3 regions of the Methylobacterium guangdongense genome follow, and region 3 is predicted to be linked to each of the others. Evidence: predicted binding sites of a transcription regulator. Region 3 holds the regulator's gene; each other region holds the start of a gene.

What was found. The regulator HrcA, encoded in region 3, represses chaperone genes, less so after heat shock. The targets are predictions, from matches to a motif close to GTTAGCACTCNCNNNNNGNGAGTGCTAAC.
Region 1: the regulator HrcA is predicted to act here: its motif matches at 3,136-3,164, upstream of groES (co-chaperone GroES).
Region 2: the regulator HrcA is predicted to act here: its motif matches at 2,967-2,995, upstream of groES (co-chaperone GroES).

Annotation. Positions count from the first base shown of each region.
Region 1 covers NZ_JBBXMX010000006.1:276,377-281,508, forward strand. Annotated here, with positions in the region: gene AAHG09_RS14765 (PAS domain-containing protein) at 1-212, shown strand, start outside; gene AAHG09_RS14770 (hypothetical protein) at 852-1,214, opposite strand; gene AAHG09_RS14775 (hypothetical protein) at 1,713-1,979, shown strand; gene AAHG09_RS14780 (hypothetical protein) at 2,263-2,484, opposite strand; gene AAHG09_RS14785 (hypothetical protein) at 2,564-2,941, opposite strand; gene groES (co-chaperone GroES) at 3,267-3,554, shown strand; gene groL (chaperonin GroEL) at 3,760-5,132, shown strand, end outside.
Region 2 covers NZ_JBBXMX010000002.1:457,506-462,637, forward strand. Annotated here, with positions in the region: gene pdeM (ligase-associated DNA damage response endonuclease PdeM) at 1-140, shown strand, start outside; gene AAHG09_RS05995 (methyl-accepting chemotaxis protein) at 224-1,684, opposite strand; gene AAHG09_RS06000 (CorA family divalent cation transporter) at 1,887-2,873, opposite strand; gene groES (co-chaperone GroES) at 3,066-3,356, shown strand; gene groL (chaperonin GroEL) at 3,429-5,069, shown strand.
Region 3 covers NZ_JBBXMX010000003.1:151,241-156,372, reverse strand. Annotated here, with positions in the region: gene rdgB (RdgB/HAM1 family non-canonical purine NTP pyrophosphatase) at 1-540, opposite strand, end outside; gene rph (ribonuclease PH) at 537-1,250, opposite strand; gene hrcA (heat-inducible transcriptional repressor HrcA) at 1,431-2,486, shown strand; gene AAHG09_RS07805 (LysE family translocator) at 2,929-3,561, shown strand; gene AAHG09_RS07800 (DUF1236 domain-containing protein) at 3,658-4,473, opposite strand; gene AAHG09_RS07795 (MFS family transporter) at 4,711-5,132, shown strand, end outside.

The DNA.
Region 1 (5,132 bases), on a different contig from region 3:
TGCCCGGCATGGATGGGATCGAGCTCGGTCGCGAGATCCGCAGGCTCTACAACGATCTGCCGGTGGTGCTGACCTCTGGCTACAGCCACGTGCTCGCGCAGACGGGCACGTCGGGCTTCCAGCTGATCCACAAGCCCTACTCCATCGAGGAGATGTCCCGGGTCCTGCGCAAGGCGGCGAGCCGGCGCCGGAGGATCACGCCGGAGGGATGACGGCGGCCGGCGATGTCTCCGGAACCGGGCCCACGGACCGTCAGCCGAGGACGGCTCGGTGATGCTGGCACCCGGGTCGCGATGACGACGACCAGCTACGCTCATACGGAACGAGGCGCCGAACAGTCCGTCCGGCGCCTCATCCGTGTCGAACGTCACGGCGTGGCTGCGGTCCGCCTTTACGTCGGCGAACCCTCGGTAGCCGTAGGCCGGCGCGTACCCATGGCTGGGTGCGTATTCGCAGCCGCCGTACGCGTTCGCGCCGATGGCACCGGCGGCGAGACCCGCGATCCCGAGGCGGCAGACTCCGACGTGCCCGGCGGAGCGACGATTCGGTTCCAGGCACAGCCGTTGCGGTTGCGGCGCCTATCGCGCGCCCTGCCAACGCACCGTCATCCGACGAAGGGCTAGGCCGCCATTCGCCTCCGAAGCGCCCTCCGAGTCGAAGGATCGGGCCGACTGGCGCACGATGACAGCGTCCCGCGTGATCGACCAGTCGAACCGGCCAGGCTCCGTCGCAGATGGCATGACCTGTAGCTTGTGGGGGTTTTGGCTAAAGACGATCATTTGATCTGCCCAATGCTCCGATAAGAGCCACGTCTTGATCTGACGGGCCCGAAAGTGTCAGTCTTTTTACGGTCACGTCGACGGCGCTTGACCTGTCTCAGTCGCGGAGGCGGACGACTGCTTCCAAGCCTCGACGCTGGCTGCCGTGCTCGCCAGTTGCGCCGCCAAGTATTGCAGCGCTTCCGTGCAACGACCGTCCTCGCGGCGGACATCGGCAGCGTGAGCCTGATCGTCGCTCGCCGCGGCCAGCGAGTCCGCGGCGAGCGTCAGTCGTTCGGCGACGCGCCGCATCGATTGCGGCCCCGTGAAGCTTGTCCGCGCATCAGCGGAGACGGCCTGGATCAGATCTCCAAGATCGGGCTCGAGAGCCATCTCCCAGTGCTGGGCATAGTTTGACGCCATCATCTGGCACTTGGTGAACCAGCTGAACTCCAAGCCTGTAAGTCTGGGTTGAACCATAACGCACTCCTTGCTGGACGAGCCGAATTCACGCGCCTGCAGACGGCCGACGGTCCCTGTCCCTGCCGAAGCGCCGGCCGATGACGTCACCGTTCGCTCAGGGGCTCCCGTCGACGGGTGACGTAGAGACGCTTGATCCCATCGAGGGGCCTCCTCGAGATTCGGCATGCCGGGACATCCGCGCCTCACCTGCTGGCGGATGTCAGCACGCGACAGGATCCGCGTCCGTCCGACGATACCGGCGCGCGTCGCTTCATCTCCGCGTCGCGCCTGTTGCCCGCAGGATGCAGTCGCCCTTCCCGAGGTGGTGTGGAAAAAGGATTTTACCAGATTCGATAAATATAAATCTGGCCATTCATCGAGGATTATAAATTTTGCTCGGAGAAAAACGAAACCGACGCCGATCTGAACGAAATTAAATTCCGGGCGTTTCCAGTCATCGAGCTTCCGTTGCTGTCGTCAAGGAGATCCGCCATGCTCAATCAAAAGCGTTTCGGGCGCAAAATATCGGTTCCCTCGACGATGGAGATCAAGCGCGATCTGATGAACATGGCGCATGCGGACACGGTCGTGAAGTCCTTTAAGGATCGTGGCCTGACCAGGGACGAATTCGGGGACGTGGTTTCGAGCTTGGTCGCCGATGGTCTGCTTTCACGCGATCGAGCTGAGGTATTGACCGTCCGCTTCGATCGCACGGACCCTCAGAGCGCAAGTCTCGTGGATGATCGTGACGCTCCATGATCTGGGAGCGCGAAGTGGTTGGGAGATGCTTGCCGCGGATGGCCCTGTCGGCAGACCGTGACGCAGGCTTGTGAGCCGGCGCGTGTCGCGAGCCCCACGGGAAAGCGTCGGCGGGTGGTGTGGTGGAGGACCTGTTTTCAACGAGGGCTCGCATCTTGCCGATCGGTCCTGTGCCAGCGTCGAGGCCTCAGCCGCCGACATGCCGTTGTGCGGGAACGAGAAGGGGTTGGCCGGGGGACGCGTGGGTGGACCCGGCGTGGGCGCAGCCGCCGGCTCGGCTTGATCAGGCCAAAATATCTTTGATCAAATGGCGGTTCGCCCGGATGGACGCGATCGTCTGGTCGATCTCGCGCAGAAGCAGTTCCGCGGCGGCACGGGTCTCCGGGCTGTTGAGCGGGCCGGCGACGATCCGTGCCTGTTGGGTCCGGCGCAGCTCCGCCGCGGCGAGGTCCCGTTCCGCCTGCGCAAGGATGTCCCGAAGGTAGGCGTCGGGCAATGTCGGCATGGTGGCAACGTCCCGTCTGAGACATGGATCTCGCCGCGCGGCCCGGTCACGGGCAACGCGGCTTTGCCGGGCTCGCGACCTAGACAGTGAAGATCTGCAGGAGGGCTCCCAGGCTCCCCAGGGCCGCCGTGCTGATCCCGCAGACGAGGACGATATCCCCACCCGCGATGTGCTTCGACACCGGTGCAAACCGGTAGGCTGCCGACGTCAGCGCGACGCCGAGCAACGCGATCGCCAGAGCGACGGCCATCAGAATTGTCATGAGGATGGTCCTTGTCCGCCAGCGGCGGGACTGACCATCGCGCGGACAAGTACAACGTGTGAGTGCGGTGAAATATCCGCCCGATCGGCGATAGAATTTCAAGCGTCGAAAGTCTTGGCGATCTCGCGCCAGGCAGCCGTTCATCACCGTGAAAGCGTCGCTGGTCGGCGGCGTGGTGGCCTGACCGACCGTCATCCCGTCCTCAACACAGTGAGGCCGGAACAGCCCGACCAGGGCGGACGATCGCGCAGGTGATCCGCGGAGGGATCGCAGGTGATCCGCGCCGGGATCGGTCGAGCGAGGCAGGCGGTTCGAACCCGCTCAGCCCGCGCTGAAGCGCTGTGGTGCCGCGGCTTCCGGATGATTGGGGCCCGCCATCCCATCATAAGATTAGCACTTCCACGCGGCGAGTGCTAACGATGGGTCGATCGGGCGACGATGGCACTCTCGCCCGTGTCTGTCAGGCGACAGCGCCAATCATGTCGATTGGATTCCGCTTGGGAGCGATCAGGATCTCACCATGAAATTCCGTCCGCTGCACGACCGCGTGGTACTCCGCCGCATCGAAGGCGAGGAGAAGACCAAGGGCGGGATCATCATCCCCGATACGGTCAAGGAGAAGCCGCAGGAGGGCGAAGTCGTCGCCGCGGGACCGGGCGTGCGCGATGACGCCGGCAAGATCATCGCGCTTGAGGTGAAGGCCGGCGATCGCGTCCTGTTCGGCAAGTGGTCCGGCACCGAGGTCAAGATCGACGGTCAGGACCTCCTGATCATGAAGGAATCCGACATCCTGGGCATCGTCGCCTAGTGCATCGATCCAGACGGAGGCTTCCGCCGAGTCTGGAAAAATTGATGCTTGAACAATGAGCTCGTGCTCACTCGCATGAATGAAGTGAGTGTGTCTGAGCACGAGCTTCGATCAGGCCGTTCGCGGCCTCGAACGACGATCTGCCCGTTGAGGCGCCCGCTGTGGCGTGCCTCGGGGCCAGACGACAGATGATGAGCGCACCCCCATGTCCGCCAAAGATGTCCGCTTTTCGGTCGATGCCCGCGAGAAGATGCTGCGCGGCGTCGAGCTCCTCGCGAACGCGGTGAAGGTGACGCTGGGCCCGAAGGGCCGCAACGTCGTGATCGAGAAGAGTTTTGGCGCCCCGCGCATCACCAAGGACGGTGTGACGGTCGCCAAGGAGATCGAGCTCGTCGACAAGTTCGAGAACATGGGCGCCCAGATGGTGCGCGAAGTGGCCTCGAAGTCGAGCGACACCGCCGGCGACGGCACCACCACGGCGACCGTTCTCGCGGCCTCCATCGTCCGCGAGGGTGTGAAGTACGTCGCCGCCGGCATGAACCCGATGGATCTGAAGCGCGGCATCGATCTGGCGGTGGCCGCCGTCGTGAAGGATATCGCGGGCCGCTCGCGGAAGGTCGCCTCGTCCGCGGAGATCGCCCAGGTCGGCACGATCTCCGCCAACGGCGACACCGAGATCGGCGAGATGATCGCCCACGCCATGCAGAAGGTGGGCAACGAGGGCGTCATCACGGTCGAGGAGGCCAAGACCGCCGAGACCGAGCTCGACGTCGTCGAGGGCATGCAGTTCGACCGCGGCTACCTCTCCCCGTACTTCATCACGAACGCGGAGAAGATGGTCGCCGAGCTGGAAGACCCCTACATCCTCATCCACGAGAAGAAGCTCTCGTCGCTCCAGGCGATGCTGCCGGTGCTCGAGGCCGTGGTCCAGACCGGCAAGCCGCTCCTGATCATCGCCGAGGACATCGAGGGTGAGGCGCTCGCCACCCTCGTCGTGAACAAGCTGCGCGGCGGCCTGAAGGTCGCGGCCGTCAAGGCGCCGGGCTTCGGCGACCGCCGCAAGGCGATGCTCGAGGACATCGCGATCCTGACCAAGGGCCAGATGATCGCCGAGGATCTCGGCATCAAGCTCGAGAACGTGACGCTCCCCATGCTCGGCCGCGCCAAGCGCGTGCGGATCGAGAAGGAGACCACCACGATCATCGACGGCGCCGGCGAGAAGGCCGACATCGAGGGCCGGATCAGCCAGATCAAGGCGCAGATCGAGGAGACCACCTCGGACTACGACCGCGAGAAGCTGCAGGAGCGCCTAGCCAAGCTCGCGGGCGGCGTCGCGGTGATCCGCGTCGGCGGTTCGACCGAGGTCGAGGTCAAGGAGAAGAAGGACCGCGTCGACGACGCCCTGCACGCCACCCGCGCGGCGGTCGAGGAAGGCATCGTCCCCGGCGGCGGCACCGCGCTGCTGCGCGCCATGGCGGCGGTTCAGGGCCTCTCGAACGACAACCCCGACGTCCAGGCCGGCATCAAGATCGTGCTGAAGGCCCTTGAGGCCCCGCTGCGCCAGATCGCCCAGAACTC
Region 2 (5,132 bases), on a different contig from region 3:
CGGCCTTCGGCGCCTATGCGGGCGGTCTGAACGTCCGCGACAAGGCGATCGACGGGTTGTTCGCGAAGGGGTTCACCGCCCATCTTCTCGGAGACGGGCGGGTTTTTGCGATCGGCCGGGCGCAGCTCGCCCGGGATTGAACGCCGACATCGGTGCTGCGGAGGAGCGTGGTGGTTCTTCCCTCCCCGCAAAGGCGAGGAGAGAAGCACCGCGGCGCGCCGGATCAGCCCGCCTTCATGAAGCGGCTGACGCTCTCCGACAGGCCCGAGGAATGGTCCGCCAGGCTGCCGGCGATGCCGCGGACCGCGACGGCGAACTGGCCCGTCGCGCTCGCCGCCTGCGAGACCCCGCCGATGCTGCCCGACATCTCCTGCGTCGAGACCGCCTGCTCCTCCACGGCGCTCGCCATGGCCAGGGTCAGCTTTGAGAGTTCGCCGACCGCCGCGGTGATCATCTCGATGGCGCCCACCGCATCGCCGGTCGCGCTCTGGATCGCCGAGACCTGCTGGGTGATCTCGCCGGTGGCCTTGGCGGTCTGCTCGGCCAGCGCCTTGACCTCGCTGGCCACCACCGCGAAGCCGCGGCCGGCGGCCCCCGCCCGGGCGGCCTCGATCGTGGCGTTCAGCGCCAGCAGGTTCGTCTGATCGGCGATCGACTTGATCATCGCGACCACGGCGTCGACCTTCCGGGCGTTCTCGGCGAGTTGCCGCATCGTCGTGTCGGTGGTCTCGGCCTGGGTGGCGATCTGCTGCGCCCGCTCGGAGACGCGCCCGACCTGGCCGGAAATCTCCTGGATCGCGTTGTTCATCTGCTCCGAACTCACCGCGACCGAGGCAGCCTGCTCGCGCGCGGCATCGGCCGATTGCGTCAGCCCCTCGGCGGATTGCTGCATCTCCTGGATCGCCGAGCCGACCGCGTCGACCACCCGCGTCACCTCGGAGGCCATCTGGACCTGCGCCGTCACGACAGCCCAGGTCAGCATCGGCCCGATATAGGTCCCCTTCTCGTCGTTGACGGCCGTCACCTGAAGGTCGAGCGTCTCGGGGCCGACCTTGATCTTGGTCCGGTGCGGAAGGCGGCTCGCATCCGCCAGCATCGATCGTTGGTGGTGCGGATTCTTGTGGAATACGTCGAACGAGTTGTTCATCATCTCGTCGACCTTGATCGGGAGATACTGTTCGAGGGGCCCGAGGGTCTTGCGCGACGTCTCGTTCAGGTAGTCGATCCGGAAATTGTCCCGCGGATCCGCCGTCATCACCGCGACCGGCATGTTGTCGATCATCGACATCAGCCGGCCGATCTGCTTCTTCTTCGCCGAGATGTCGGAGGCGAACTTGACCACCTTCAGGGGTTTTCCCTGGGCATCCAGGATCGGATTGTAGGTGGCTTCGAGCCAGACTGGATTCTTGTCCTTGTCGAGGCGGAGAAACTCGCCGGTGACGAACTGGCCTTTCCTCAGCTGAGCCCAGAATTCCGCATACTCGGCCGTGCGGGCGTGCGCATCCTCGATGAAGATACGATGATGCTGGCCGACCAGCTCAGACTTAGAGTATTTGATGAGTTTGAGGAAGTTTTCGTTGGCATGCAGGATGGCGCCGTCCAGGGAGAACTCGATGATCGCCAAAGATCTGTCAAGCGCCGCGATCTTGGCATCGGCTTCACTGAATGAGGACCGTTTGAACATCGAAAATCTCACTGTCGAGCGCCACGAAACAAGACATGGGAGCGTTAATCGATTGCTAAAATCGACGCCAGAGTCTGAATTTGCAAAAATTCTTGAGACCGGAGCCGTCCCGCGCAGACGCCAATTTCCGGCTTTAGTATTATATTTGACAGTATATTGCACATAAACATTGTAAATATGCACTGAATACGAGATTTCTAGCTCAAAACCATCCGCGAAGACGAAAGTAGACGATCGGTGCGAGCGCGCTCAGCACGATGAGCGCCAGGGCGTAGGGATAGCCGTAAGTCCAGTCCAGCTCGGGCATGTGTTTGAAGTTCATGCCGTACATGGACGCGATCAGGGTCGGCGGCACGCCCACCACCGACACGACGGTCAACACCCGGAAGACGTTGTTCTGCTCGATGTTGATCAGGCCGAGCGCGGCGTCGAGCAGGAACTGCACGTTCTCGGCCAGCCGCGTCTCGAACTCGTCGAGGGATTCGATATCCCGCTTGATCGTGTCGAACCGCCCGTCCTCGGGTAGGCCGAGGGCGTCGCACGCTGCCGACACGAAGGGCACGATCCGCTCCAGGCCGAGCAGGCTCGCCCGGATCTTGCCCAGCACCTTTCCGCGATTGCTGATTCCCCGCAGGATCCGGCGCAGGGCGAGGTCGCGCCGCCGGGGCGGTGGACTCTCCAGCCGCCGACGCTCCGCGCCGCGCACGTCGAAGTCGAAGATCCGGGTCGAGAGCGTATCGAGTTCGGTGCCCATGTCCTCCAGGGCGTCCGCGAGACTGTCGACCAGCTCCTCCAGGATCACGAGGAAGACCTCGCTGGGGCTCGTGCTGCCGTCACCCTCCGCGATCCGCTTGGCCGAGGACTCGAAGGCGCGCAGCTCGTGGAACCGGACCGTGACGAGGTGATCCTTCGTCAGCAGGAAGCCCAGGGGCTTCAGCTGCGAGGCACTCCGCTCGAAGGTGATCATCGGCGTGGACAGCGACAGGCCGCCCTTCACCCGCCGCAGCCGGCTCGACGTCTCGACCTCCGACAGCGCTTCCCGCGACGGGACGCGCAGCCCGATGGCGGCCTCCACGGCCGCCGCCTCTTCGGAGGTCGGGTCGTTCAGGTCCAGCCAGACGGCGTCGCGGGTGATCGACCGGGTGGTCTCGGACGCCACCGGACCTTCGGGACCGTGCAGGCTCAGCATCGCGGGGCGTTATCCAAAGGAGGGGCGGAGCATCGCCGCGCGGGGTGCGACAGCCTTGACACGGAACCGGCGCGCGCCTATCTCGCGGCCGTCTTTGGCACTCGCCGAGACAGAGTGCTAACAGTCGAGTTCGCCAGCGGTCTCGCCGGCCGCATCAACGCCAACTCAAGACCTGAAGCAAGAGGGCAGCTCATGAAGTTCCGTCCGCTGCACGACCGCGTGGTCGTCCGTCGCATTGAGAGCGAAGAGAAGACCAAGGGCGGTATCATCATCCCGGACACCGCCAAGGAGAAGCCGCAGGAGGGCGAGATCGTCGCCGTCGGCCCCGGCGCCCGCGACGAGCAGGGCCGCGTCAACGCGCTCGACGTCAAGGCCGGCGACCGCGTCCTGTTCGGCAAGTGGTCCGGCACCGAGGTCAAGATCGACGGTCAGGACCTCCTGATCATGAAGGAATCCGACATCATGGGCGTCGTCGCCCTCTGATCGGTTCACCCCGCCCCGCCCTTTGAGGCCGCCTGAGGCCTTGGGGTTCAACCAGTAGCTAAGAGGCACACAATGGCAGCGAAAGACGTTCGTTTCTCCGCCGACGCCCGCGATAAGATGCTGCGCGGCGTCGATATCCTCGCCGACGCGGTGAAGGTGACGCTCGGCCCGAAGGGCCGCAATGTCGTGATCGAGAAGAGCTTCGGCGCCCCGCGCATCACCAAGGACGGTGTGACGGTCGCCAAGGAGATCGAGCTCGCCGACAAGTTCGAGAACATGGGCGCCCAGATGGTGCGCGAAGTGGCCTCGAAGACCAACGACATCGCGGGTGACGGCACCACCACCGCGACCGTGCTGGCCCAGGCCATCGTCCGCGAGGGCGCCAAGTACGTCGCCGCCGGCATCAACCCGATGGACCTGAAGCGCGGCATCGACCTCGCCACCCAGGCCGCCGTGAAGGACATCATCGCGCGCGCCAAGAAGGTCTCGACCTCCGACGAGGTCGCCCAGGTCGGCACGATCTCCGCCAACGGCGACAAGGAGATCGGCGAGATGATCGCCCACGCCATGCAGAAGGTGGGCAACGAGGGCGTGATCACGGTCGAGGAGGCCAAGACCGCCGAGACCGAGCTCGACGTCGTCGAGGGCATGCAGTTCGACCGCGGCTACCTCTCCCCGTACTTCATCACGAACGCGGAGAAGATGGTCGCCGAGCTTGAGGATCCCTACATCCTCATCCACGAGAAGAAGCTCTCCTCGCTCCAGGCGATGCTGCCGGTGCTCGAGGCCGTGGTCCAGACCGGCAAGCCGCTGCTGATCATCGCCGAGGACATCGAGGGCGAGGCGCTCGCCACCCTGGTGGTCAACAAGCTGCGCGGCGGCCTGAAGGTCGCGGCCGTGAAGGCGCCGGGCTTCGGCGACCGCCGCAAGGCGATGCTCGAGGACATCGCGATCCTGACCAAGGGCCAGATGATCGCCGAGGATCTCGGCATCAAGCTCGAGAACGTGACGCTCCCCATGCTCGGCCGCGCAAAGCGCGTGCGGATCGAGAAGGAGAACACCACGATCATCGACGGCGTCGGCGAGAAGGCCGACATCGAGGGCCGCATCAGCCAGATCAAGGCGCAGATCGAGGAGACCACCTCGGACTACGACCGTGAGAAGCTGCAGGAGCGTCTGGCCAAGCTCGCGGGCGGCGTCGCGGTGATCCGCGTCGGCGGCGCGACCGAGGTCGAGGTCAAGGAGAAGAAGGACCGCGTCGACGACGCCCTCAACGCCACCCGCGCGGCGGTCGAGGAAGGCATCGTCCCCGGCGGCGGCACCGCGCTGCTGCGCGCCAAGAAGGCCGTTGCTGAGCTGAAGTCCGAGATCCCGGACGTCCAGGCCGGCATCAAGATCGTGCTGAAGGCCCTTGAGGCCCCGCTGCGCCAGATCGCCCAGAACGCGGGCGTGGAAGGCTCGATCGTGGTCGGCAAGATCACCGACAACACCTCCTCGGAGACCTTCGGCTTCAACGCCCAGACCGAAGAGTACGTCGACATGATCCAGGCCGGCATCGTCGACCCGGCCAAGGTGGTGCGCACTGCCCTGCAGGACGCGGCCTCGGTCGCTGGCCTGCTGGTGACCACCGAGGCGATGGTCGCCGACGCCCCGAAGAAGGACAGCCCTGCCCCGGCGATGCCGGGCGGCGGCATGGGCGGCATGGACTTCTAAGTCCACGCCATCCGATGAGACGAAGGAAGGGGGTCGCCGAGAGGCGGCCCCTTTTCGTTTGAC
Region 3 (5,132 bases):
GTGCTTCTCGTCGGCCGTCATCTCGCCGAAGGTGCAATCATGGCCGTCGGGCCGGAAGATCGGGTCGTAGCCGAATCCCGCCGCGCCGCGGGGCTCCACGAGGTCGCCGAACACCCGGCCCTCGAACAGCTCCGTGTGGCCGTCGGGCCAAGCCAGCACCAGCGCCGAGACGAAATGAGCCCGGCGGTCCTTCGCGCCGCGCCGGTCCAGTTCGGAAAAGATCCGCGCCATGGCGCCGGAAAAATCCTTGGTCGGGCCGGCCCAGCGTGCGGAGAAGATGCCCGGCGCCCCGTCCAGGGCATCGACGCACAGGCCGGAATCGTCCGCGAAGGCGGGAAGCCCCGTCGCCTGCGCGGCGGCGTGAGCCTTGATCGCCGCGTTCTCGGCGAACATCGTGCCGGTCTCGTCGGGCTCCGGCAGGCCGAGTTCGCCGGCCGATACCGCCTCGATCCCGAAGGGCGCCAGCAGCTCGCGCATCTCGGCGAGCTTGCCGGCATTGTGGGTGGCGATCACCAACTTGCCCGTCAGCCGCCGGCTCACGCGATCGCCTCCTTCTGCAGGGCGACCAGTCGGTTGGTGCCGGCGCGCGCGAGGCGCAGCAATTCGAGCAGTTGGTCCTGCGTGAACGGCTCCATCTCGGCGGTGCCCTGCACCTCCACGATGCCGCCTCGGCCGGTGAGCACGAAATTGGCGTCGGTCTCGGCCGCCGAATCCTCGGCGTAGTCGAGGTCGAGGACCGGCGCGCCCTTGTAGAGGCCGCAGGAGACGGCCGCGACGTGATCGCGCAGCGGATCGACCGAGATGATCGAGCGCGCCCGCATCCAGCTGAAGCAATCGTGCAGGGCGACCCAGGCGCCCGTGATGGCGGCGGTCCGCGTGCCGCCATCCGCCTGGATCACGTCGCAATCCACCGTCACCTGCCGCTCGCCGAGGGCCGGCAGGTTGGTCACCGCCCGGAGCGAGCGCCCGATGAGCCGTTGGATCTCCTGGGTCCGCCCCGAGGGCTTGCCGGAACCGATCTCGCGGCGGGTGCGTTCGTGCGTCGCACGGGGCAGCATGGCGTATTCGGCCGTCACCCAGCCCTTGCCCGAACCGCGCAGCCACGGGGGTCCGCGCTCCTCCAGCGAGGCGGTGCAGAGGACCCGGGTGTTGCCGAAGCTGACGAGGCACGAGCCCTCGGCGTAGCGCGAGACCGCGCGCTCCAGGCTCACGGGCCGCAACTCGTCGGCGGCACGCTTGGAAGGCCGCATTGCGGACCCCTTCTGTGAGGAAAGTCGAGGGCCGGGCTCATAGGCCGCCGTATCTCCGCGGGCAAGCGGCGCAGGCGACCCGGTTTGTACGGATTGATCCGGACCGGCCGCTTGACCATGATCGGACCACAGGACCAGAGCGTGACAGACCCGAACCCGCGATTTCCCGACGGCCCATCGATGCACGCGCTTGCCGCGCTCAACGAGCGCGCCCGGGAGATCTTCCGGCAGATCGTCGAGAGCTACCTCACCACCGGCGAGCCGGTCGGGTCGCGCAACCTCGCGCGCATCCTGCCGATGGCCCTGTCGCCGGCCTCGATCCGCAACGTGATGGCGGATCTGGAGCATTCCGGCCTGATCTTCGCGCCGCACACCTCGGCGGGCCGGCTGCCGACCGAGCTCGGCCTGCGCTTCTTCGTCGACGCCATGCTGGAGCTCGGCGACGTCAGCCAGGACGAGCAGGCCCGGATCGAGGCGCAGATGCGGGCCGCCGCCTCGCGTCACACCTTCGACTCGGCGCTGACCGAGGCCTCCACGATGCTGTCGGGCATCTCGCGCGGCGCCGGCGTGGTGCTGACCACCAAGGCGAACGTGAACCTGAAGCACATCGAGTTCGTGCGTCTGGACCCGGCCCGGGCCCTGGTCGTGCTGGTCTCGGACGACGGCTCCGTCGAGAACCGGCTGGTCGATCTGCCCCCCGGTCTGCCCGCCGGGGCACTTCAGGAGGCGACGAACTTCCTGAACGCCCGGCTCCAGGGCCGGACCCTCGGCACCCTGCGGGCCGAGATCGAGGCCAGCCGCCAGGCGATGAAGCGGGAACTCGACGCCCTGACCGAACGCCTCGTGGATGCCGGGCTCGCGACCCCGGTCGGGCCGACCGAGGCGCGGCAGCTGATCGTGCGCGGGCAGGCCAACCTGCTCGACGACCTGCGCGCCGCCGAGGATCTGGAGCGCATCCGCCTGCTGTTCAACGATCTGGAGAGCCAGAAGGATGTGATCGACCTCCTCGCCCGGGCCGAGGGGGGCGACGGCGTGCGCATCTTCATCGGCTCCGAAAACAAGCTGTTCTCGCTCTCCGGCTCATCGCTGATCGCCGCGCCGTTCCGGGACGGAGCCCAGAAGATCGTCGGCGTGGTCGGTGTGATCGGCCCGACGCGGCTGAACTACGCGCGCATCGTGCCGATGGTCGACTACACCGCCCGCGTCGTCTCGAAACTACTGGACGGGGGGCGGTGACGCGACCGTTGCTGCACCCGGCGCTGCGCGTTATCTTCGGGCGTGGGATCGGCGGGGCCAGCCGCCGATCCCTGGCAATTACCCGTTAGGGTTTGGCGAACTTCAGAGAAGCGGGTGGACGGCGAGGCGGAGAGTTACGCTCCACTCGCCGCTTGCTCTTCTGGAGACTGCCAGAGCGATGACCATCCTCCGCACTCCCGGCCGCAACCGGCCGCGTGCGGCCTTCGGGGGTGAGTCGGTCAAGCTCACAGCATGTTTTAGCCGGCTCCGCGACGAGAGTAAGCAGCAATGCCGGCGTGACGGCAGCCGCTGAAGGCTTTGACAAGCCTGAGGGTGTCCGTTTAGCTCGCTGCCGAAAGCTATCCTGTTTCAGGTACGACGGGTCGTTCTGGCGAGTATCGGCCGCTCGTCTTGGCGGCAGCCTCCGATGGGATGGATCGACATGCCAGATCTTGGCCCTTACCTGGCCTTCGCCTTGGTCTCGCTGGGCATGGCCCTCACGCCGGGGCCGAACATGGTCTATCTGATTTCCCGCTCGATTGCGCAGGGGCGGACGGCTGGCCTGATCTCGCTCGGCGGCATCCTCGCGGGCCACATCGTCTACATGGTGTGCGCGGCCCTGGGGCTCACGGCGCTGCTGATCGCGATCCCCTACGCCTATGATGCCCTCCGGCTCGCGGGCGCGATCTATCTCCTCACCCTCGCGTGGCAGGCAGTCCGGCCCAACGGGCAATCACCGTTTCAGGTCCGCGATCTGCCCCTGGCCAGCCCGCGAAAACTTTTCGCGATGGGGCTGCTGACCAATCTCCTCAACCCGAAGATCGCCGTTCTGTACCTGTCGCTCCTGCCTCAGTTCGTCGATCCGGAGAAGGGAAGCGTCCTCGCGCAGGCGCTGATCTTCTGCAGCACGCAGCTTGTCGTCAGCGTCGCGATGAATGCCGTCTTCATCATCTCGGCAGCCACGGTCGCCGGAGTCTTCACCCGGCGTCCGCTCTGGGGCGTCATTCAGCGTTGGCTCATGGGTACGGTCCTGGCGGGGCTTGCGATCCGCCTGGCAAGCGAAGCCCATCGGTGATCGTTGCGGGCCGGGTTGGCGCCACCCCGATCTGAGCGATACGGGGCGGACGCCACACGCCGGAGCGTTCGGCCTGCGGCGTCCGGTGCAGGCCGATCAGCCCGGGATCACGTCCACGATCTCGTAGGTGTCGGGATCGACGATGACGATGTCGTCGCGCACCAGAACGAAGTCGTAACCCTCGTATTCCGGCACGATCGAGATGATCGCCGGCGGCAGCCGGTGCAGGGACACCGAACGCGGAATTGCCGTGCCGACCGCCAGCCCGAAGGCGACGTCCCGCAACGGTGAGACGCCGAGCCGCGTGATCGACGAGCGGAACTCGGTGCGCTGCCGCGTATCGAGCCGACCCACGGCGCCGCGAACCGCACCGCCGTCCCGGGCGCCTGCGCGACCGCCGCGCTCACCCGCCGGACCGCGCTCGCCGGCAGGGCCGCGCTCGCCTCGGTTGGGGCCGGCCGCATCGCGCTTGCCCCGCTCCCCATCCGGGCCAGTCTCCCGGGCGCCGCGCTCTCCGGAACCGGGATTCGCGTTGGGCGCTCCGCGCTCGGCTGGTCCGCCGCGCTCGTTGGCACCGCCGGCCCGGGCCGGCCCCTCGCCGCCGCGTCCCGCCGGTCCGCCGGGCTCCGCACCGCGCGCGCCGCCTTCGGCACCCGGCCCCCGCATGGCGCCGCCCTCAGCGCCGCCGGCACCACCGCGCATGCCGCCGCCAGCGCCGCCGGGTCCGGCACCGCCGCCCGGACCGGCGCCCGGACCGGCGCCGCCTGCCGGGCCCGCTCCGGCGCCCGGGGCGCCCCCGCCCGCTCCGCCACCACCCGGCCCGCCGCCACCCGGCCCGCCTTGCGCAAACGCGGTCGTCGCTCCCGCGACCACGATGGCAACCGCCACCGTGTCTCTCAGAATCCGCTTCATGGCCTCTCCTCCTGCCGGGCCCGACACGCCGTCGGTGCCAGCTCCGGGCCGCAACGGCGCCCCGAGGCAAACCGTTCCGATCGCGTCGAGGGCGACGGGGTCGCGCATGACAGGTGCCGGTTTCAGCGTTGGGAAAGCCCCATCACGCCCTTGCGATCACGATCGTCACCTGTAACGTCGCGCCGTACGAAGAAGAGGCCGGCAATCGCCGCCCCGAATGTGAGTTCCGGAGACGCCATGTCCGCAACGCGAGACGATACGATCGGTATCGCACCCGGCACGGTCCACGACGCCGCGGACCGGAAGCGGCGCATCTGGGCGATCGTCGGCTCGTCGTCGGGCAATCTCGTCGAGTGGTACGACTTCTACTGCTACGCGTTCTTCGCGCTCTACTTTGCGCCGGCCTTCTTCCCGAAGGGCGATTCGACCAGCCAGCTGCTGCAGACCGCCGGCATCTTCGCGGTGGGCTTCTTCATGCGGCCGATCGGCGGATGGCTGTTCGGCCGGATCGCCGACCGGGTCGGACGCCGAACCTCGATGGTCATCTCCGTCCTGATGATGTGCTTCGGCTCGCTGCTGATCGGCATCCTGCCGACCTATGAGCATGTCGGCACCCTGGCGCCCGTTCTGCTGCTGCTCGCCCGCATGCTGCAGGGTCT